3 regions of the Clostridium sp. AWRP genome follow, and region 1 is predicted to be linked to each of the others. Evidence: riboswitches for the same ligand, from Rfam matches in the RefSeq annotation. Region 1 holds a riboswitch; each other region holds the start of a gene.

Region 1 (8,309 bases):
TGTAATACTCTTGGTTGCGGGAGCAGGACTTGAACCTACGACCTTTGGGTTATGAGCCCAACGAGCTACCAACTGCTCCACCCCGCGTCATTATACATTTATATTAACAACCATCCTTGGTTGTACTGGCCGCTTCTCGAAGCGACAAGTGATATCTTATCATATATGCAGATATAAGCAATTAGCAATATTCGGTGTTTACCATACAATATTGTAGAAATACCTCATTATACTTCTATATACCCAATAATTGATATAGTGACACGCCTGACATAGTTTGCTGAAAATAAGTATTACCTCTCAATTAATATTAATCAAATCTTCGGCCTACTAGTATCAGTCGTATCATTATGAAGAAGAAATTAGCAATTAACTGCTAACCCCTTTTTATAACTTTATGTTGCTAACCATACCACTTAATACACTTTTTCTAAGTACATACTGCTCCTTATATATATTTGAATTGTTGGCATTTGGACTATATTTATTGATAATTTTTAGATTGCTGACAAGTGCCTCCTTTAAGTCCCCTATATCACCTGCTGCATATGCACCAATAATACAATCTGTAAGTACAGCACCTCCCGAGACTTCTAGTGTAATTGTTTCACTTTGCATAATATCTGCTTTAATTTGATTCCATAAATCATCTCTACTTCCACCCTCGGTAATGGTAATTCTGTCTATTTTGATACCAGCATTTCTATAATCATTTGTAATTTCCATATAATCATAAGCAATGGCCTCCAAAACAGACCTCCATAAAACAAATTGATCTGTATCCAAGGTCATGTTCAAAAAACAACCTTTTATCTTTGAAAATTGACCATATCCACCAGTTAAATATGGTAAGAAAATCACACCATTACATCCTGGCACAACCTTTTCTGCTCCTCTGCTAAGCAGTTTATAATAGCTATCATCATCAGATTTTCGACAAATGTTATCCTTAAACCAACGCAGTGCCAAGCCTCCAGTTCTAACAAATCCCCAGTAAAAATATGTATTTTCTAAAGTGCCGCTGTTAAAAATCAATTCACTTCCCCTTTGACTAAGCTCTGGAATAATCCCATTTGTAGAGACACAAAACATGGCACAAGTTCCTGAAACATCTACAGCCTTATTTGCTTCAAGAATTCCGCTTCCCAACATGGACTGCATTGTATCACCTGCACCAGCACAAATTGGTATGCCATGAGGACATCCCGTTTCCTTTGCCGCACTTTCCGATAACGTACCAATAATATCCCAGGGCTTTACAATCTTAGGCATATAGCTTTTAGCTATCCCTAATATATCAAGCTGTTTATCAGACCATTTCTTTTCATATACACAATATCCAAGGCCCCATCCTGACATAGTTCCCCAATCAACAAAAGCATCCTTACTTTCTAAACCTGCAAGATTCATCAGGATATAAGGAGCATTATGGACAAACTTTTTGCCTCTTTTTTGAAATTCTTTACTATTTGCTAAGATCCACCTTGCATGCAGCGCTGGAAACATACAGCTTGGATCAGCATTTCCCGTTTCCTTTCCCCAAACATCAAGGTTCAATTTCTTAAGAGTTTCAGCATCTCTCTGTGTTCTTGAATCCAAATAGTTTATATAAGGCGTAATTGCCTTTCCACTTTCGTCTATACCCACAATTCCACAAATAATTCCATCCCCCATAATTGCTTTAATTAAGCTAGGATCAATTTCTTGTTTTTTTAACTGTTCTACGCACTGTTTCATACCAAGCTTTGTAAGTAAAAGATATTCATCTGCATCCATATCAACCCATCCTGGATGAGGATATTTCAAAGTTGTTCTATTTGACGATTTTGCTACACATTTCATATTTTTATCATATACAGCAACCTTTACGCTTTGAGTTCCTGCATCAAAAGCAAGATAATAATGTTCCATTTTATATATTTAGTGAGAGGTACATAAAAATTGCAATCTCCCCCTAAAATTCACCTCTTTTCTTTATCATACTATCTAACGTTTAATTTTAAGCAAAATAACCCCTAGGTTCTCCTAGGGGATTGTAAACATAATAAACATATACATCTTGTTTATCCACCTTCTTTCATCCAGACTATACTGTCGGCTTCGGAATCTAACCGAATCTGCCATATGGCTTGCGGGCTGTACCGCCGATAGGGAATTTCACCCAACCCCGAAGGATATTCTATATAACTTTATCATTAATATATCATTGTGCTTTTTCTCTGTCAATGTTCATATAACTTTCTTCATTAAAACTTTTTAGTAAATCGTTTATACCAAATCCTATATTACCTTTTACTCCATTTTCAATATCAAGCAGCATCTTAGTGTCATTTTCTCTATACTTTTTATAGTCCTCATTAAGTACAACTAGATATTTTTCAAACTTTCCTTGAATCGGCTTAATTATCTTACAATACTTTTTTGTAAGTTCAATACATCTAATAAAGCTGCACTTTACTTTCTCATCCTCCTTTAAAGATTTTACAAATTCAATTTGATTATTTACTGTAGTATTTTTAACACTATCGTCATAGTTCAATATCTTTTTTGCTTGACTACTCATGATTCTCTTTAGTTCATCTAAATTATCACCATCTACCTTATCTAATTCTTCTAATGGATAGTTACTCTCATCTACTTCCTCAGCAGAATCTAAAAATTCCACAAGCTTTAACCATACTTTCTTCTTTTCATCATTATCAATTGTAACTTCTAAAAATGGCTCATACATAACGGCAAACATTTTTCCAAAATTCCCCGGAAATATTCTAAGCAAACTATTTGATATAAGTTCTTTTTTATCATCTCTAGACAGTTCCAGCGTTTCCCGCAGCTTTTTAATTTGTTCTCCTGAATACTTATAATCATCTGGATTCTTTTCCATAAGACTTGATATGATCAACTTACTTTTTTCTAGATAACTTATGTTCTCATCTATTTTTTCTAAAGCATCCATTAAAGCTTCTTGCAGTCCTTTTTTACCTGCAATTACATCGTTTATGCCCTTTATTGGTATATCTAAAGTTCTAAGTGCTCCTATTAAATTTAATCTAATAATATCCTCATCTGAATATTCCCTATAATTGTTTTCAACATTTTTTAAAGGATTAATCAAACCTTCACTTTCGTAGTATTTAATAGCCTTCTTAGTAAGTCCAGTCTTCTCTGCTGCAATTTTTATATTCATATATATTTTCCTCCCACCAATATCAATAAATCTTGCTTTTATATTAATGGTATCCCTAAGGTACATGTCAATATATTTTTAGGTAAAAAAAGAATAAAGTACATCTTCTCAAATAATTAGTACTTTACTCCCTAAAATTTATCCGATTTCAAGAACTCTGTTCATATTACTCTACAAGTGCAATCATTTTCTTTCCAAATAACATATTAGTTAAGGCAATAGCACGTCCAACACCGATAACTGCCACTAAAGTTCCAATGCCAATTCCAACAACTTTTCCAGCACACACCAAACCAATAACTACAGTAATTATAACGCTTGATATATCTGTTATATTTTTTGCCAGTCCAAGTCCTTTCTTAGTTCGCTCTGCTAGTGCCTGTGTAAAACCATCTGCAGCATTTGGAACAATCTTCATTTGAACTGTAATATATGCTCCAATTCCAGTGAGCATAATTGCTACTGCAAGCAAAAGCAAATTCATTATTAAGTTATCACAATTTATGACTATCATATCATTAAAAATATTAATTATACGGCTAAATACAATACTCATGGGAACCTGTAGTAAGTCAAATGGACGAAATTCCTTTCCACGCAGGGCTGCTTGTCCAGCTACACACAGTATGTAAATACACATAGTTGCATTTCCCAAGTTTATATTCCAAATTTTTGAGATAGAATATGGTATAGAAATTATAGGTGATACTCCGAGACCTGTTTTTGTATTCAAAATAATTCCTAATGCAAGTATCACAAGTCCGATACAATACATCATTCCGCGATAAAATTTCTTCATATGCATTCCTCGATTCTTAGTTTTGTTATAAGTTTGCATTTTTAAATTTAATTACTCTATTTAGTAAAAATTATAAATTTTAGCTACTGTTTATTTACTCTTTTTACTTCCTTCGTATATTGTATATAAATAGTAACAATACTATTATATAAACTTTATAAATTAAAAATCAACTTATATCAAACACACTTTTGCAATAATTAAGTTTATCTAAATATTTTGTACATAAGTCTTATTCTTTTTCTTTAGCATATTTCCAATATTCAAACAGTATAATGTACTTTGCAAAGGACAATATATAATTTGAGACACCTCACAAATTGTACACAATTCGTGAGGTGTCTCTCTAAACAATTGGAGGACAAAATTTATGGTAAAGACAAGTAATAATATCAACAGTGCAACTCTTCAAATTAAAAAAGAACAGCTTGATATATCAAAAAAGTGTTAACAATAAAAAATGAATTAGACTACCTTTTCAATAAATATCTTTACAAGTTCTGGATCGAATTGAATACCTGCATTCTTAATAAGCTCTTTTACGGCTATCTCTTTTGATAAAGCACTTCTATAAGCCCTCTCACTTATCATAGCATCAAAAGCATCAGCTATTGCAATTATTCTTGATTTTAATGGAATTTGCTCTCCTTTAAGTCCTTTAGGATAACCCTTTCCATCCCATCTTTCATGATGTGCTAAGACATACTCTGACATTTCCGCCATATCATTAACAGAACTTAAAATGCGATAGCCTATTTCTGGATGACGTTTAATTTCTTCCCACTCTTCATCGATAAGCTTACCTGGTTTATTTAAAATATTCTCATCTATGGCAACCTTTCCTATATCATGTAACAACCCTACAGTTTTTAGTTCTTGTATTTCACCATCTGGTAGATTCATAGCCTTTCCTAAAAGATTACAATATTCAGATACTCTATGAGAATGTTGTTCCTCTCTTTTATTTTTTTCATGCAGTGTATTTATAATAGCACCAATTGTTTTTCCTCTCATGCTTGGACTCTCAAAAAGCTTCTTTTTATACATGAAATCTTCTGCTTTTTTCAGTACTTCAAATACATCCTCCTCTTCATGGTACTTTGCTGCAAATCCAAAAGAAATTGAGGGATTTATTGACTCTACCTTCTCCTTTGAAGCTAATTCAGAAATACGCTTAAGCATTTTGCCTGCTTCAAGTTCATTTGTCTTTGGAAGCAGTATTACAAACTCATCTCCTCCTACACGTGATATTATACCTTTATCACCACAGACATTAAGCATTACCGACGAAACCTTTTTCAGCAATTCGTCACCAGCAGCATGTCCAAAAGAATCATTTATTAACTTTAATCCATTAACATCAGCCATAACAATAGTAAGAGGAAAATTTTCTTTGTTATTTAATCTTTCAATCTCTTCTTCAAAAAACCTCCTATTGTATAGTCCTGTAAGTTGATCGTTGTAGCTTAGAAATTCAATTTTCTTTTGATTTTTTCTTTCATCTGTAATATCTCTGCTTATTGCAATAACCTCATTTTCTCTACATTTAACTATCCGAAGTTCATAATATTTCTTACCTGCTGATGTATCAATTTCGTATTGAAAACTTTCCAAAGAATTATTTTTAAGAGCTGCCTTAATTTTCTCAAAACAAGTTTCAGCTATTTTAGGTGGAATTACATGCCAAAGAGTTTTTCCTATGAACTCATTTTTAGGCATTATTAACATAGAAGTATCTTTTATTTGACAGTCTTTGAAAACAGCATTTTCATCTACAACAAAGATAATGTCTGGAATAGCAGTTACTATTGCTCTATTTCGTTCTTCACTTTTCTTTAAATCTTCTTCACTTTTCATTAGCCTATAATATTGACTTCGAAGTTCTTCCTCTATTGCAGCCAATTCATTATAAGAATCCTCTATTTCTTCATTTGACACCAGTAACTCCTGTTTACTCTTATTCAAAGCATCATTTGTTTCTAATAGTTCCTTGGTACGTACAGTAACTCTTTTTTTAAGAGTTATATTCCATAATAGTAATAGAAGTATACTTGCCACTGATGCAATTATTAATCCTCTATACTCTATTACTGTCTGATAGAAGTTTTTTTCTTCATAAACCCCCAACCACTTATTATTTATCTCATCATATTTTCCTGTAGCCCTAAGTACTTGCAATCCACCATTAAGAGCAAATAGTAAATCATCATTTCCCTTTTTTACAGCAATACAGTAATCATCAGGATTAATAACTAATCCATTACCTTTTATGTTTGAAATCTTATCCTTTTTCATAAAATAATGTCCTATTATAGTTGAAACTACTGCATAGTCATATTTGTTCATAGCTATAAGTTTAAGTGCTTCCTCAGATGAATGAACTTTAACAAAATTAATACCAAGATTCTGCTTTTTAAGATATTCTCCTGATATCTCATCTGCTTCGACTACTACTGTCTTCCCTCTTAACTGACTTATATTATTTATACTTTCTCCCTTTCTTGTAAATACATCAGCACCAGTTACTGCAGTTTTTGTTGTAAAAGAATAGAGTTTTTCCCTATCCTTAGAATAGAACATCCCTGCTGCGACATCTATTTTACCCCTTTCAAGTTCATCCATAGTTTCACTCCAGGTACCTAGTTTAATCTTTACCTTAAATCCCATGGCCTCTGCTGCAGCTTTAGCAAGTTCTATATCAAAGCCAGTTGGATTACCATTTTCATCTATAAAACTATATGGTGGATAATCTTTATCATCACCTATTATTATTGTTCTGTCTTCTTTTTTTTCATCATTACCTAGCACCTTATAAATAGTTTCTTTATTAGGATTCACACTTTCCTTGTTATCAGCAAACACTGCTTTTCCATAATTATTACTCAATAAGCAAGTTAATATTGCAATAAATACTATAATAAAAGCTTTACGTTTTATTCCAATCATGCCCCCTTTCCTTTACAGCCATTTACATTCTGCTGTTGCATTGAAAAGTATGTATTATTTTTTATAAGTATATCAGATTTATTAAGCTTCTACACTAATAATTTTTACCATATAAAATAAAAATTACTACAGGAACTTAATACTATAATAATTTTCATTTTATCCTATCTATTCTATTTTACATAAATCTATGGATGTTCCCTAGCTGTGATAAAAATCATTAGAAATACTATTTAAACACACACTGAAATCACTGCACATCTTTCTATCTAACAAGGTATTGGTGTCAAAATTTCAACTTGCGGAATTTGAAGCACATCATCTGCTGTTTCTATTTTGGGAACTTCTTGTATTTTATTTTGCTCTGCAGTATTACTTTGAGAAACTGCATTTTTCGAATTTGCTAATACATCTGATCTGCCTTTAGAAGATGTATTTGACTTATTGTATTTTATAAATTTCCCATTTTCCCAAATTCCTTCTTTAACATTTCCATTTTTATATGTATATTTACCTTTGCCATCTATATTATTATTTTTCCATTCTCCTACATAAGTGTCACCATTTTTAAATGTATAAGTTCCATTACCACTCATTTTATCATTGTCCCATTTTCCAGTATAACTATCTCCATTGCTCCATTTAAAACTGCCTTGGCCTTGTTTTTTATTATTTACAAAATCACCTTCATAATAATCCTTAGAAGCATATGTAATTTCACCTTGTCCATAAATTTTGTCGTCCTTCCATTGACCTTTATACGTATTTCCATTATTCCAAACAAACTGGCCCTCCCCTTGCCTCTTGCCATTTACTATATCTCCAGTATAATTACCAGTTTTAAACTTAACTTTCTGTTTCTTTGCTCCTTCTTTATTATTTTGTTTTGATGCAATCTTCTTATCATTGTTAGCTTTATCTTGGTTGCTAGATGATTGAGTGCTTTGTTCACAACCTGCTAATGCCAATACTAACATTAAAATTAGAAGTATTTTACTCATTCTTGCCATTTTATGCCTCCTATAATAAGCCGCCCTTCCAATATCATGATTTAATTTGTCCATAAACCTCTTCATATATGCTAACATTATAAAATAAATACTACAAATTGACAATAAAGTTTATATAAGGAGTAATATTAATTGTTGACAATATCAAAAGATTTACGCTAATGCTAAATCAACATAAAAATTATATTCTGTCCTTTAGTAATGCTTCTATTTCAGATAATTCTTTGCTTTCTCTTTCAGAACATCCCGAAAAGATAATTATCATTGAAAGCAGTATTGAAACGCCTACCCATTTTTTCAATATATTTTCTCCCTTCTCATATACATTTTTTATACTATTAGTATGTATTGTCTATCATAATAACAA
Region 2 (8,309 bases), 830 kb from region 1:
GAAGGAGAAAATTTAGATCTAGTTCTTCAGATCCCGAGGAAAAACTTCAGCTTTTATTCAATATACTGGTACTATCTTTTCCCCTTTGTTTAAATGGATTTTTGTCTACTGCACTTGGTGCTGTCTCTACACTTATAACTCCAAGAAGGCTTGTAGCATCTGGCATAGAGTACAACTTAGCCCTAGCTATGATAGGCAAATTTGACGGCATGGCTTTAAATATAATATTTTTTCCAATTACAATTATAAATTCCATATCCATGGTTCTTATTCCAGATTTATCAGAAAAAATGAGCCGTAAAAATTACTGGTCTATAGAAAAAAGAATTCATCAAATTATAAAAGTATCTTTGTTTTTAGGTATCTGTACCATGGTAATTTGCCTTTTCACTGGAGATTACTTAGGACAATTATTTTATAATAGAAATGACCTGGGAAATTATATAAAATTTGCTTCATTAGCTGCTCCTGTTACCTTTATCTCCTTCTCTACTTTTGGTATTTTAAATGGCATTGGCAAACAAAATATACTATTAAAAAACTCTTTGATTTCTGCCATTTTAGAAGTCATATTAATATACATACTTGCAGGCATATCATGGATAAATATATACAGTACTGGAATAAGTTTAATGATAACTTCATCCACCACTTTAATTTTAAACATGAAAGAAATAAAAAAAAGCAGCAGAAGCTGCTGTCATATTCTATAATCAATTCACAATTCACAGTTCACAATGCACAATTTCAGTAGATTTTCTGTGGCAACAGAAAATCATCCTTAATTGTGAATTGTGCATCGTTCATTGTGAATTGATTTAAAACTGTTTCATCAAATTTGCCATTTCTATAGCTGACATAGCTCCATCATATCCTTTATTTCCACCTTTAGTTCCTGCTCTTTCTACGGCTTGCTCTATATTATCTGTGGTGAGGACACTAAATATCACTGGCATACCACTTTCAAGGGAAACACTTGCCACTCCCTTTGATACTTCATTTGATACATAATCAAAATGAGGTGTCTGTCCTCTTATTACTGCTCCCAGACAAATAACTGCATCATACTTTTTAGAGAAAGCCATTTTTTTTGAAACCATCGGTATTTCAAAGGCTCCTGGAACCCAGGCTACCTCAATGTCTTCTTCGCATGCTCCATGTCTTTTTAAACAGTCTAAAGCACCCTCTAGCAATTTTGTACCTATAAATTCATTAAATCTTGCAATTACAATTCCAAATTTTAAACCTTCTGCAACTAATTTTCCTTCATATGTCTTCATAAATAATCCTCTCTTTTCTATTTTTATTTACATAATTTTAATAAATGTCCCATCTTTTCTTGTTTAGTTCTCATATATCTCTTACTTTCCTCTGAACAATCTACTTCAATAGGTACTCTCTTTACTATTTCCAATCCATAATCTGAAAGTCCCTCAATTTTCTTTGGATTATTCGTAAGAAGTTTTATTTTTTTAATACCTATATCTTTAAGTATTTGTGCTCCTATCCCATAATCACGCATGTCTGCTGGAAATCCCAATGCCAAATTTGCCTCTACTGTATCCATTCCATTTTCTTGAAGCTTATAAGCTTTTATCTTATTTAAAATTCCTATGCCTCTTCCTTCTTGATTCATATATAAAAGTACACCTTTGCCTTCTTTTTCTATCTGTTTAAGTGCAGATTGAAGCTGCTGTCCACAATCGCACCTAAGTGAGTGAAAAACATCTCCCGTAAGACACTCTGAATGTACTCTCACAAGAACAGGTTCTTTTTCAAAATTATCTCCCTTTACAAGACACACATGCTCATCACCATTTAATATATTTTTATAACCTATAATTTTAAATTTTCCAAATCTAGTTGGAAGATTAGCAGAAGCCACTCTTTTAACCAACTTCTCTGTCTTCTTTCTATAAGCTATTAAATCCACTATAGTAACAATTTTTAAATTATGTTCTTTAGCAAACTCCATCAAATCATCTCTTCTTGCCATAGTTCCATCATCTTTTATTATTTCACATATTGCTGCTGCGCCTTTAAATCCTGCAAGCTTAGCTAGATCAACTGAAGCTTCCGTATGACCAGTTCTGTCAAATACTCCATTTCCCTTAGCTATAAGCGGAAATATGTGTCCTGGTCTTCTGAAGTCATCTTTATAATTTGAAGCAGCTATCATATTTATGGTACGTGCTCTTTCAAAAGCTGATATTCCCGTTGTAGTATCTTTATAGTCAACAGTTACAGTAAATGCTGTTTCATGATTGTCTGTATTATGCTGAACCATAGGATTTAATCCAAGTTTTATTGCTATTTCTTCTTCAATTGGTGCACACAAAAGACCTTTTGCATATTTGATCATAAAATTAATATTTTCCCCAGTTGCCTTCTCTGCAGGTATAACTAAATCACCTTCATTTTCTCTTCCTTCATCATCTACAATTATGATCATTTTCCCTTGTTTAAGATCTTTTATTGCATCTTCTATAGTATCAAATTTAAAATTCATGATTTTTATCTCCCTTCAAAAATAAATGTTTAGACATCTGAAAAAAATGCCTTATTGCATAAAGCCATATTCCTTTAGTTTTAAAGCATCTATACTGCCGCTCTTTTCTGGCTCTTTTTTTGGATTCAAAACCATTTTTTCTACATATTTTCCTATTAAATCACACTCTATATTTACTAAATCTCCTATTTTTTTATAATCTAAAATAGTTTCCATCTTAGTATGGGGTATAAGAGACACACTGAAACAATTTTTATTTAATTCTGCTACAGTAAGGCTCACACCATCTATAGTCACAGAACCTTTTCGTACTATATATCTAAATAAATCAGAAGACGCCTCTATGTCTATCCAGGTTGAGATGTCCTCTTCTCTCACATCTACAATTTTTCCAGTACCATCTATATGTCCACTTACTATATGTCCACCTAATCTGTCTCCAAGCCTTAGAGCCCTTTCCAGGTTAACTTTGCTTCCTATTTTTAAATCTTTTAAACTGCTTATTCTCAAAGTTTCAGCCATAATATCTACAGTAAAAGAATCCTTTTTTAAATCAACTACAGTAACACAAGTTCCATTTACAGCAATGCTGTCTCCCAGTTTAACTCCATCTAGTAAATTTCCTGCTTTTATGGAGACTTTTGAAGAATTTCTTCCCTTTGATACTTTTAATATTTCTCCTATTTCTTCTACCAAACCAGTAAACAAGTTTATCCCTTCTTTCTAATTTTCAGCATTTATTACATAGGCTTGTATCATAATATCCTCTCCCACATTTTCTGCACATATATCTTTTAATTTTATACTGTCTGAGAGGTTTTCAATTCCATATCCTTCAACTGAAGTTTTAGCATTCTTACCTCCAAGTATTTTAGGTGCAATAAAATAAATAACTTTATTTACAATTCCAGACTTAATTGCAGAAAAATTGAGTTCTGCGCCTCCCTCAACAAGTACACTATCTATACCCATTTCTCCAAGTTTTTTAGTTAAATATTTTAAATCCACCCTTCCTTCTCTATTTTCTGGACAGGCAACTATATTTACTCCCATAGATTTTAAAGACTCTGCCTTGTCCTTATCAAACTTTTCTGTACATGCTATTATTATTTCCCTTTCACGAGAAGTTTTAAAAATTTGAGATTCAACAGGCACTCTCAGCTTTGAGTCTACAATTACAGCTTTAGGACTTTTGCACTTTTCTTCAAGCCTTGTAGTTAAAAGAGGATCATCTAAAATCACAGTACCTACCCCAACCATAATTGCCATAACTCTATTTCGCATCTTATGAACTTTTAACCTTGATTCTTCACCTGTTATCCATTTAGACTCACCACTAACTGTAGCTATTTTCCCATCTAAGGTAACTCCAGATTTTAAAATTACAAAAGGTACCTTTGACTTTATATAATTCATAAATATCTCATTTATTTTTACAGCTTCTCTTTCCATAACCCCGGTAACTACTTCTATATTTTTATCTTTTAAAATTTTTACGCCTCTTCCTGATACAAGAGGATTTGGATCTACACTTCCTATTACTACCCTTTTTATTCCAGCTTCTACTATAGCTTTTGCACAAGGCGGAGTTTTTCCATAATGTGAACAAGGTTCTAACGTTACATACAAATCTGCACCTTTTGAATTATCTCCTGCTTCTCTAAGTGCATATATTTCCGCATGAGGCCCTCCAAAAAAACTATGATAACCTTTTCCTATTATCTTTCCATTTTTGACTATCACAGCTCCCACAAGGGGATTTGGATTCACAAATCCTCTTCCCAATAAAGCTAGTTTTAAAGCTTCTTTCATATACTTTTCATCTGTATTTTCTTTTTCCATAAGATTCACTTCCATAATTTTAATTATATATTTATTTACTTTTTTGTATAAATATAACATTGTATGCTTATAAAACTCCTACTTTTCTTGAAATTTTGCATATAAAAATTCCCTGAAACAACCTTCAGGGAATAAAATTACAAAACACATAAAAACATAGCTTAAACTATATCTTTACTTTCTTTTATCCAGACTTTACTGTCGGTACTGGAATCAAACCAGTTCATGCTATAAAAGCTCGCGGACTATACCGCCGATCGGGAATTTCACCCTGCCCCGAAAGTTTAACTTTATTAAGTTTTATCATGCTTTCAATATATACCTATTTTTTTCTATTGTCAATGGTAATTTTGCAATTTTTTATTCTTGCTCTCCTAAGTCAATTCCACGATATTTCTTTTTTGTCTCCATATCTTTTAACATATTAAGTATTTCTGGATTTATATTTTCCCCTTTATCATAACTAGAATTTACTCTTCTTATCTCAAATTTTTTAACTTGTTCCAGCATAATATCTGCCTGACTTGAAAGTTCTTCACTTGCTGCTGCACTTTCTTCAGACGTAGCAGAATTTTCTTGAATTACCTGGGATACCTCCATTATTCCGCTGTTAATCTGCTCTGCACCAGTGGCCTGTTCACTAGAAGCTTCTGCTATACTTTCCACAAAATCTGCTACTTTTGTAACTCCTTCTACAATTTCACCAAGAGCTTCAGCAGTTTCATTTGCAATCTTAGTACCTGTATCCACCTTCTTAATGGAATCTTCTATTAGTGCAGTAGTTTCTTTTGCAGCATCCCGTGATTTTGCGGCTAAATTTCTTACTTCCTCAGCAACTACTGCAAACCCTTTTCCGTACCTACCTGCCCTCGCAGCTTCAACAGCAGCATTTAGAGCCAGAATATTTGTCTGAAAAGCAATATCATCTATAGCCTTTATAACCTTGGATATATTACCTGAAGCTGCATTTATATCATCCATACTTTTAAGCATTTCCTCCATATGTGAATTTCCCTTAACTGCATTAACTTTCACCTGTTCAGTCAATTCATTTGCCTTACCTGCATTATCCGCATTAAGTCTTATTTGTGAAGAAATTTCTTCTACAGAAGCCGTCAATTCTTCTACAGAACTTGCTTGTTCCGTAGAGCCTTGAGAAAGGGCTATACCCGAATCTGATACTTGTTTTGCACTGGAAGCCACCTGGTTTGCCGCAGCTTGAATATTTGTTACAACTTCATTTAAATTATCATTCATCTTTTTAAATGACCTGGCAAGTATTCCTATTTCATCTTTTCTACTAGTATTTATATTTACATTTAAATCTCCATCTGCAACTTTATCTGTAGAAATCATAAGCTCCCTAATTGGTCTTATTATGGATAGTGAAATAATTGTTCCCAGTACTACAGCAGCAAGCACTCCTATAATTATAAAAATTATAATTATTTTTTGACTTGCACTGGCTGTTTTATCATTGTTCTCTGAAGAACTTTCTGCAATACTTTCCTTTAAATTTATAATCGTCTTTAAACTATTTGCCACATCATTCTGTGCCACAGCAAGCTTACTATTAAGTGAATTTATTTCGCTTTTGCGGTTCCCATCTTTTGACATCTTCATAATTTCATTAGCTGTTTCCATATACTTTGCTTTAGAGGATTTAAGCTTTTCAACTTCTTCTTTTCCAGCATCAGTTAAAAGTGTCTTTGAAAATTCATCTAATTGTCTGTCAAAATTGGAGCTAAAAGAATTTACCTTATTTATAGATTGATTTATATCCGATTGGTTATCTTCTAAGATTACATCCTTTAAATTTGATCTTATATCCCCGGAAGTTAAAGTAAGTTCAGTCAACTGCCCTAGCGGAACTGTCATATTTTTATATAATTGAGTGTCTAAATTATTGATTTTATTCATACTTGTTAATCCAAATATTCCAATTATACACATTATAAGTACAATTAAAAAAAATCCTACAAATAGCCTTATCCCTATTTTTAAATTATTAAATAATTTCACATCCATCCACTCCTCTGATATTAAATATTACTTAAACTGTCTGCGTCCTCGTGGTTTAACAGTTTGTTACAATCCAAAAGTAGTTTTACATTATTTTGAATTTTCCCTATACCCTTTATAAACTTATTTTTGATTTTGCTGATTTCAGGAGGGTCTACAATTTCACAATCAGGTATATCTATTACCTCGGAGACACCATCTACAATAAGTCCTACATAAATCCCCTCAATCTGAATTACAATAATACATGTTCTGTCATTATACTCCATTGGTTTCTTTCTAAATCTTAACCTAATATCCATTACAGGTATTATTTTACCCCTTAGGTTTATAATTCCTTTTATATATTCAGGAAGTTCAGGTATTTCGCTTATGGGCTGGATTCCTATTATTTCAATAACATATTTAATTTCTATACCATAAAATTCATTCTCAAGAGTAAAAGTAAGATACTTATTCTTTTGCGTATCTTCTTCTTCAATTAAGCTATCATCTATTACAACTTCCGACATATTTACATCATCCTTTCACTGTAAGCATCTATTTGACAAGCATATTTACAAGTTCACCTATATCAAGTATTAAACTAATACTTCCATCTCCAAGAAGAGTACACCCTGAAAGTCCATCTATATTTTTTATTTTTTTTATATAATTAGGTAAACACTTTACTACAACCTGCTGCTGTCCAGCTAATTCATCTGCAAATATACATAATCCATTATTGTCTTTTTCTACCATGACAATTATTCCATCTTCTAAATTTTTAACATTAGTTTTTATATTGTATAATTTGTGTATACGGATAAGAGGATAACACTTTCCCCTCACCATTATCATTTCACCGCTGTCCATATTAGAAATCATATTGCTTTTTTCTATACTAAAAAGTTCTTTTATAGATGTAATAGGAATGGTATAATAGGAATTTCCTACCTTTATATTCATACCATCTATAATTGCAAGGGTTCGAGGTATTTTCATAGTTGTAGTAGACCCATAATTCTCCAAACTATCTATTGAAACTGATCCACATATATCTTGAATATTTTTAACTACTACATCCATACCAACCCCTCTTCCGCTAAATTCTGTAACATTTCCATTGGTGGAAAAACCAGGGATAAAGATTAAACTATAGATTTCTTTGTCACTCAATTCCTTTGGATTTTTCTTAAGTATTCCATTTGAAACAGCTTTTTCTAATATACTTTTCTTGTCTAATCCCCTACCATCGTCTTTTACAATTATAACAATGTCATTTCCTTCATTCTTTGCTTCTAAGGTAACCGTTCCCGTTTTACTTTTTCCAAGACATTTTCTATCTTCTCCTGATTCTATTCCGTGATCAATAGAATTACGCACCAAATGCATAAGTGGATCTGATATATGTTCAATTATATTTTTATCTACTTCAGTATCCTCTCCAATTAATTTTAAGTGAACTTGCTTTTTTAACTTTTTACTCATATCATGCACTATACGATTCATTTTGTGAAATACTATAGATATAGGCACCATCCTTACAGACATTATCACATCCTGAAGTTCACTTGTAATTTTATGAAGCTGCCTTGATGATTTTTCAAAATTACTCAGTTTCATTCCTCTCAAATCAGGATTTTGAGTAACCATAGCTTCAGCAATAACCATTTCCTCTACTAAATACATCAACTTATCTAGCTTGTCCACTTTTACATTTATAAAATCTTGTGTAATTATTGATTTATCCTTCGTATTTTCAACACACAGGTTTGTTCTCTGATTAGATTTAGTAGATTGCTGAAACTGTTCATCATTTTCCAGTTTTTCAAGTTTAAAGGTTTTCAAAAAAACTGTCTGATTTAAAATTTCAGAAAGCTCATCATAAGACTTACTGGATTTTATGAATACTTTAAAACCGCTCTCATGTATTATTTTACAGGTATCATCATTT
Region 3 (8,309 bases), 1.4 Mb from region 1:
CAATACCCTTTTTTCAGTTTTCTTAAATAAATTAAGCCATTCCTTATTGCATTTGATATCTATATCCATATTACTATTTTTAACGCTTAAATATGCATCTACTGTACCCATATTTTCAGTACTTACAGAAGTTACTATTTTTACATTAGTAGAATCTATTTTTTTTCCTTTTTTCCTTTCATCCTTAATCATCAGTTTGCATTGATAATCTTGTTGATTTAAATTTATAGGAACATCCATATAATAGTATGAATTAGATACAGTATTGAATACTTTAAAATCGTTCATGTTATTGTTAAGCACTTGTGCAATATTTCCACTAAGTTGATTTTTGCCATCTCCTTTTTGATCTAAAACTGTTCTTATAATATCCTTCATCTCACTGGTCTTTATGTTTATCTGTTCTTTTATCTGGCTTACAATGTCATCCATACCATTTTGCTTTACAAAATTATTGTGATGAGGACTTTCAACTTTACTGCCTTCTTTTTCAGAAAACTTTAAAACCGTATTTGAAGTATCTTTTTGTTCCGAATTTTCTATATTTTTAGGAGAAATACCTTTATCTGTACCTGTTTTTTGTTCTATATTTTTAGAAGAAATATCTTTACCTACACTTGTCTGCTGCTCTATGTCTTTAGATGAAATATCCTCTTTTACATTAGATGGCTGCTCTATATTGGGGTATTGAGTTTTTTCTTCACCTACTGAATTTTTGGTTTTATTTAAAATCTCATTTAACTTACTTACATCCAATCCCTCACTATTTAAAACAGTTTTATTTTCCACACTGGCCCTTTCTGTACCTGCTCTACTAAGAGTATCTTTTTCATTCTGTGTAGAAGCAGTATTATCCTTAGTAGGTATATTTATTGCTTTACTGCCACTATCTTCACTTCTATATACTTCAGCTTGAGCCTTTTCGGAAATAACTTTTAAATTGTCTTTTGTACCTTCAACTTGGTTTGGGGTTTGTACATTAGTGGAATTCTGTCCAGATAGATTTTCTCCCAAGGATTTTATTTCGTTATATATGGTGCCATCCTTTTTAAATACATTGTTAAAACTTTTTATATTATCTTCGTTTAGTTCCATATTGTTTTCCAGAAAAGTAAGCAAATCATTACCACTTATCTGTTTTAGTTGGGTAAAAAAATTTTTTAATGTACTGGTGGTAAATTTACCTTCTGTGCTTTCAGGGGATATACCTCTACTATCTAAATATTTATTTATAAACTCATTCTCTTCATTAGGATCATTTTTTATTTTGTCTATAAAATCCAGGGTAGTTTTTATATTAGAAATATTGCTTTTGGTAAGTGGTATTTCGTGCTTAAGCATGCTTTTTACAAGCTGGTAGTCATCACTACTTAAATTAAGATCACCGAACTCTCTAATAAAACTACCTATAGGATCTTTGCCGACCCTTTGTTCTCCATCTTGTGAGTTCACAATTTTTAATTTAAGTTTTCCATTTTCGAACCCTTGTACTTCTAGTCTTACAAGTTTATTTGGCAAAAAATCTACTGGGTTTTCTATTTCTGCAGAAAATTGCCATCCATCTAAAAGTTTTAAAAGTATTTCTCCTGTAGACTTTTTTAGATCTAAAATCCTAGCAGAAAATCTTTCACCTACTTCAAAAGATAATTTAGTAGATATGCGCTTGTTATCTACATTATAACTACTGTTTACATTCCATATACCTGGCAAATTCATCACCCTTTATAAATTTATTCTCTTTTTAAGTTATGTATAAATTATCGTACAAAAATGTTTTTTCATAAAGATAAAATAAAAAAATCTGGGATAAACCCAGATTCTTTTCTAATTGTTATGTTCTGCTAAACCCCTACTTTTACTCTGCTCTTGTTTCAATACTGGTGATACACTCTTATACAAAAGTAGTGTAAGTGCTGTAAGTAGTACTCCCTTTAATAAATTAAATGGTACAATAGCAAATAATATCAAAGTATTTATATCTGTTATACTTCCATTTACTTTTCCTGCTGCTGCTACCATTGCACTTATAGGGAAATTAAGTAGTTTTTCATAAAGTGGAAGTAATATAAAGTAGTTTAACACTGCAGCAGATACTGACATAGCAATAGTTGCTGCCCCAAGGCTAATTGCTGCTGTCTTTTTAGTTTTATGTCTGTTATATAAATATCCTGCTGTAAATACTAAAACTGAACCCACTGCAAAATTTGCGAACTCTCCTATAAATGCTGTTTTTCCATCAAATATTCCATGAAGTATATTCTTTAAAAGCTCTATGGCAATTCCAGCTCCAGGTCCAAGTGCAAAAGTACCTATTAAAGCCGGTAAATCACTTATATCAATCTGTAAAAATGATGGGAACACAGGAATTGCAACTTCTATGAACATAAGTAAAAATCCAATTACACCTAACAATGATATCTTTACTAGCCTGTTTAATTTATTACTTCTCATATCTAACATCCCCCTAAAACATTGTGTATAACCTTCTAAGGTAAGTTAAAAAAGCCCTGATAAAATATCAGGGCTAATAAACACTACATTTTACCTTCTTTCATCCAGACTCTACTGTCGGCCTCGGAATTTCACCGAATCATACCAATTATGGCTCGCGGGCTATACCGCCGGTGGGGAATCACACCCCGCCCTGAAGATTATATTTTAAATTTTCAAGTTCATTATAATACTTTTACCATCACATTTCAACATATTCTTAAAATAATTTTTATTTCATGCTAAGGGATATTCTCTTTCTCTTCTCGTCTACTTCAAGTACAGTTACCTGAACTATATCTCCTACTTGAACTACATCAAGTGGGTGCTTCACAAATTTATCTGACAACTGACTTATATGAACAAGTCCATCCTGATGAACTCCAATATCTACAAAAGCTCCAAAATCTGCTACATTTCTAACTGTGCCTGTAAGCACCATACCCGGTTTTAATTGATTAATGTCTATTATTCCAGTCTTAAGTATAGGTTTAGGAAGTTCTTCTCTTGGATCTCTGCCTGGCTTTTTTATCTCTTTTATTATATCTTTTAGAGTTGGTTCACCTACATTAAGCTTCTTTGAAAGAACATCTATGCCTATTTTATCAACTCTATTATCTATACCTGAAAGTTCTCCATTTTTTAAATCTTCCATGCTGTATCCAATGATTTCCAAAAGTCCTTTTGCTGCATCATAAGATTCAGGATGCACAGAAGTATTATCAAGGGGCTCACCGCTTTCCATTACCCTTAAAAATCCTGCACACTGTTCAAAAGCTTTGGCTCCCAATCTTTTAACCTTTAAAAGCTCTTTTCTATTTTTAAATTTTCCATTTTCTTCTCTATAAGCTACAATGTTTGATGCTATCGCAGTATTTATTCCAGATATATAGGATAGAAGAGAGGGCGTTGCTATATTTAGATCTACCCCTACACTATTTACACAGTCTTCTACAATTCCCTTTAAAGATTCATCCAATTTCTTTGGTGCAACATCATGTTGATACTGTCCTACCCCTATGGATTTAGGGTCTATTTTAACAAGTTCTGCTAAAGGATCTTGAAGCCTTCTGCCTATAGATATAGCTCCCCTCAAAGATACATTTATATCTGGATATTCCTTTGCTGCAAGTTCTGATGCAGAATAAATTGAAGCTCCTGCTTCAGATACAATTACATAGTACAGATCTTTTCCCTTCTCTTCCTTCACTTCTTTTATAAGTTTTCCAATCAGTTCTTCAGATTCCCTACTAGCAGTTCCGTTTCCAAGAGATATAACATTTACATCATGCTTATATACTAGCTCTTTTAGTTTCTTTATAGAGCCTTCTACATCATTTTGAGGTGCTGTAGCATATACTATTGCGGTATCTAACAATTTGCCTGTATCATCCAATACTGCAATTTTGCATCCATTTCTAAAACCAGGGTCATAGCCAAGTACATTTTTTCCCTTTATAGGTGATTGCATCAAAAGTGCCTTCAAATTAGCTTTAAATATTTTTATGGCGCCTTCTTCTCCCATATCTGTAAGTTGTGACCGTATTTCTCTTTCAATAGATGGGTAAATTAGTCTCTTTAGCGAATCTTCTACACTTTTTTCTATATAAGTATCTGTTATATTATTTCCTCTAAGAGATTGATTCTTTAAGTAAATTTCTATATTCTCCATATCACAGCTTATCTTTACAGATAAAACTTTTTCCTTTTCCCCTCTATTTATAGCTAGTATTCTATGAGGTGGAATAGACTTGACTGCTTCTCTATAATCATAATACATTTCATAAGGAGTTGGTTCTTTACTTTCACCCTTCGTTTCAATTATTCCATTTTCCCAAACAAATTTTCTTATCCATTTTCTATACTTTGCTTCATCAGAAATAACTTCACTTATTATGTCAACTGCACCTGCTAGTGCATCTTCTGAAGACTCAACGCCCTTTTCTTCGTTTATAAATTTTTCTGCATACTTTTCTATATCATCTTGAAAATTCCCATCCAAAATAGCTTCTGAGATAGGCTTAAGCCCCTTTTCCTGTGCAATAGTTGCTCTGGTTCTTTTCTTTGGTTTATATGGTCTATATATGTCTTCTACTTCTGTTAAAGTACTGCTGTGTTCTATAGAATTCTTTAATTCTTCCGTAAGTTTTCCCTGTTCTTCTATTATCCTTATTACATCTTCTTTTCTAGATTTAAGATTTCTAAGATATGTAAGCCTTTCTGCCAGTTTTCTTAAAGTTACATCACTCATACTCCCTGTAAGCTCTTTTCTATATCTGGCTATAAAAGGCACTGTATTACCTGAATCTAAAAGTTCGATTACACTATTTATATATTTTCTATTTACACTAAGCTCTTCAGCTAATGTATCTATTATATTATTCATTTTTACCTCCTGGTTAATTTTATTTATGATAAATCTCTAAGCTAAAAGAAGGATTAAACATACTGAAAAAGTATAAATCAGCTAAAAATATATTACAACAGTTATATACATTTTGGCAAATTAATATATATTTAGAAACACTTTATTTTAGAGGTTATTATTAATGAAAAAATTTATGTTTATGCTGCCATTAACTATATTTTGTATTATTTGTTCATTGAGCTTTCAATACTACTATTTTGTGCATCCACTAAACTCTTCAAAAGTTAAAAATACTATTTCCTATCTATCTTCAGATAATTTTAAAGGAAGGCTTACTGGAACCTTGGAAAATTATGAAACAGCAGATTTTATAAAACATTATTTTAAAGCAGAAAATCTAAGTCCCTACAATAAGGATTACCTACAATCCTTTAATGTAGTTTACCCTGAAAAAATAGATGCTGATCCATATCTCATAGTAAAGGATAGAAATGGCTTTATAGTAAAACAGTATAAGTATGCTGCAGATTATAAGGAAGATATGCTAAACTTTAAAAATAGTAGTGTATCTTTTAAAAAAGATAATGTTATTTCACTATCAAAAAACAGCTTTCAAGTCCATACATCAAACCAATATTTTTTGTTTTATACTCCAAAAAATGATAACTTAGATTTTAGAAGTTCCTTTATTTCAAACTCTAGGGGAAGTATGTACATTATGCTAAAAGAACAAACTGCCAAAGGAATAAAAAATTATTTAAATTCAGGTTGTGAAATAAGCTGTTTCATACCTTTTCATAATAAATTAACTTCTGCTTACAACGTAATAGGATACATAAAAGGTAAAAATCCTGCTCTACCACCCCTTGTTCTATCTGCCCATTTTGATCACCTTGGTTCTGATCTTTCTGGTACAGTATATAGCGGCGCCCTAGATAATGCTTCTGGTACTTCTTTTTTACTGGGTCTTATAAAATATATAAATTCTCTTGGGAAACCCGAGAGAAATATAGTAATTGCAGCTTTTAATGCAGAAGAATTTGGCTGCCTAGGGTCAAAAAATTTCGCACAACAATATAAAGACACCCTAAGAGGAGGAAAAGTTATAAATTTTGACATGTTAGGCAGTGATAAAAACGTTCCTCTTTCCATAATGGCAGGAAAATGGGATTCAAAAAATTCACCTTTTGTAAAAGAAATAGCACAATTATGTAATAATGGCAAGATAGACTTTAAGTATACTTTTGAAAATTCCAGTGATCATCAATATTTTAGAGCTTATAACATAGACGCCCTAACTTTATCAGATGCAGACACATCAAAAATACACACACCTATGGACAAATCTCAATATATAAATACAAAATCCATAGATAGGTGCTTCAGTGTAGTCTCAAAAGAAATTGACAACTATGCTTTCAATTATAATCCTTTTATTTTATACTCTAAACATCTATTAGCCATATCGTTTTGTGGAATACTTATAATGGTTAGTTTATATTTGATTAAAAGTTGATAATTGACAATAGTCAGTTGAAGGAGGATTTTTCTTTAAAAATCCTCCTTAACTTCCAGGTCCCTCTATAAACTTAAATTATACCCTGGGCCATCATAGCCTCAGCAACCTTTAAAAATCCAGCAATATTGGCTCCTACAACCATATTTCCTTCATTGCCATATTCTTTTGCTGCGTTTTTAGAATTATTATAAATATTAATCATTATATTTTTGATCTTATTATTTACCTCTTCAAATGTCCATGAATATCTTATACTATTTTGAGACATTTCAATGGCAGAACATGCAACTCCTCCTGCATTGGCTGCCTTAGAAGGTCCAAAGAGAACCTTATTACTCAAAAATACATTTATTGCATCTAAAGTTGAAGGCATATTTGCTCCTTCTGATACAGCTATAACACCATTTTTTACAAGAGTCTCAGCAGATTCCTCATTTATTTCACCTTGAGTTGCACAAGGAAAAGCTACGTCACACTTAACATTCCAAATTCCTCTAAAATCTGGTACATACTTAGCAGTAGGCACACTCTTTAAATATTCTTTTATTCTTCCCCTTCTAACTTCTTTAATTTCTTTTACTACATCTAAATTAATTCCATTTTCATCTAAAATATATCCATTAGAATCAGAACAAGTAATAACTTTAGCTCCAAGCTCAGTTGCTTTTTCAATAGCATAAATAGCCACATTTCCCGAACCTGAAACTACTACTTTTTTATCCTTGAGACTCAAATTATGATCTTTTAGCATTTCTTCAGTAAAATAAACTAATCCATATCCAGTTGCTTCTGTTCTGGCAAGACTTCCTCCATAAGCCAGTCCCTTGCCAGTCAAAGTGCCCTGTTCACTTACACTTTTAAGTTTATTATAATAGCCATATAGATATCCTATTTCTCTTCCACCAACGCCTATATCTCCTGCAGGCACATCTCTATTAGAACCTATGTATTTGTATAGCTCGGACATAAAGGCTTGGCAAAATTTCATAACTTCGTTATCAGATTTACCTTTTGGATCAAAATCCGAACCACCTTTTGCTCCTCCAATAGGTAAGCCTGTTAAGGAATTCTTAAATATCTGCTCAAATCCTAAAAATTTTACAATACTTTGATTTACAGATGGATGAAATCTTAACCCACCCTTATATGGTCCTATAGCCGAATTAAATTGAATTCTAAAACCTCTGTTTACTTGAACCTCTCCATTATCATCAACCCATGGTACTCTAAAACTTATAGCTCTTTCTGGCTCAGTTAATCTTTCAAGTAATCCTGCTTTAATAAAATCAGGTCTTCTATCAAATACTGGTACTAAAGAAGCTAAAACTTCTTTCACTGCATCAAGAAATTCTTTTTCACCTGAATTTCTTTTTTGTACAGTACTTAAAACTTTTTGAACATACTCTTTGCCATCCATATTATTACTCCTTCATAAAATAATTGTAGTTATCTTTACTATTTTACTTATAATTATACCAAAATCAACATAACTTAAAAACATATTTTATCATATTATAGAAATTCTGCACAAATTTAAATTTCTATTTATCCACATACACATTATCTAATATATGTAACATAATCAATTATATCTAGGTTTCCTGTTCTTTACTTCAACAAAAAATACAGTGATAACCGTAAATAGAAACATGATTAATCCACAACTAAAGAATCCAAATCTACCACCAAATTTTTGCATAACTACGCCAACGAAAGCACTGCCAAAAGGGGTGCTTCCAATATTTAAAAGGGCATATATACTCATTACCCTCCCTCTATATTCATCTTCTGTATTAAACTGCAGTGTAGCATTTGCCTTATTTAAAAAAGTAAGTCCAAAGAATCCTATCCATACAAATAGCATCCCTACTAATAAATAACTGCTTGTAAATAAAGTTACTATTTGTAAAATAGCCAATATAAATGAATTTA

Evidence for each region. Region 1 has a riboswitch for FMN ahead of DMR38_RS07600 (FGGY family carbohydrate kinase). Riboswitches for the same ligand answer to the same signal wherever they lie in the genome.
Region 2: linked by a shared signal. The riboswitch ahead of ribD (bifunctional diaminohydroxyphosphoribosylaminopyrimidine deaminase/5-amino-6-(5-phosphoribosylamino)uracil reductase RibD) and the one ahead of DMR38_RS07600 (FGGY family carbohydrate kinase) in region 1 are both predicted to bind FMN.
Region 3: linked by a shared signal. The riboswitch ahead of DMR38_RS01235 (ECF transporter S component) and the one ahead of DMR38_RS07600 (FGGY family carbohydrate kinase) in region 1 are both predicted to bind FMN.

The regions. Positions count from the first base shown of each region.
Region 1 covers NZ_CP029758.2:1,629,855-1,638,163, reverse strand. The annotation lists tRNA gene DMR38_RS07605 (tRNA-Met) at 12-87, opposite strand; gene DMR38_RS07600 (FGGY family carbohydrate kinase) at 388-1,911, opposite strand; FMN riboswitch at 2,066-2,179, opposite strand; gene DMR38_RS07595 (MerR family transcriptional regulator) at 2,204-3,187, opposite strand; gene DMR38_RS07590 (DUF6198 family protein) at 3,354-3,986, opposite strand; gene DMR38_RS07585 (transporter substrate-binding domain-containing protein) at 4,452-6,932, opposite strand; gene DMR38_RS07580 (hypothetical protein) at 7,202-7,942, opposite strand.
Region 2 covers NZ_CP029758.2:2,460,275-2,468,583, forward strand. The annotation lists gene spoVB (stage V sporulation protein B) at 1-713, shown strand, start outside; gene ribE (6,7-dimethyl-8-ribityllumazine synthase) at 819-1,280, opposite strand; gene DMR38_RS11365 (bifunctional 3,4-dihydroxy-2-butanone-4-phosphate synthase/GTP cyclohydrolase II) at 1,304-2,509, opposite strand; gene DMR38_RS11370 (riboflavin synthase) at 2,561-3,217, opposite strand; gene ribD (bifunctional diaminohydroxyphosphoribosylaminopyrimidine deaminase/5-amino-6-(5-phosphoribosylamino)uracil reductase RibD) at 3,233-4,351, opposite strand; FMN riboswitch at 4,524-4,639, opposite strand; gene DMR38_RS11380 (methyl-accepting chemotaxis protein) at 4,712-6,373, opposite strand; gene DMR38_RS11385 (chemotaxis protein CheW) at 6,394-6,885, opposite strand; gene DMR38_RS11390 (chemotaxis protein CheA) at 6,914-8,309, opposite strand, start outside.
Region 3 covers NZ_CP029758.2:249,595-257,903, reverse strand. The annotation lists gene DMR38_RS01240 (hypothetical protein) at 1-1,716, opposite strand, end outside; gene DMR38_RS01235 (ECF transporter S component) at 1,825-2,451, opposite strand; FMN riboswitch at 2,540-2,656, opposite strand; gene DMR38_RS01230 (Tex family protein) at 2,723-4,876, opposite strand; gene DMR38_RS01225 (M28 family metallopeptidase) at 5,040-6,374, shown strand; gene gdhA (NADP-specific glutamate dehydrogenase) at 6,448-7,794, opposite strand; gene DMR38_RS01215 (MFS transporter) at 7,960-8,309, opposite strand, start outside.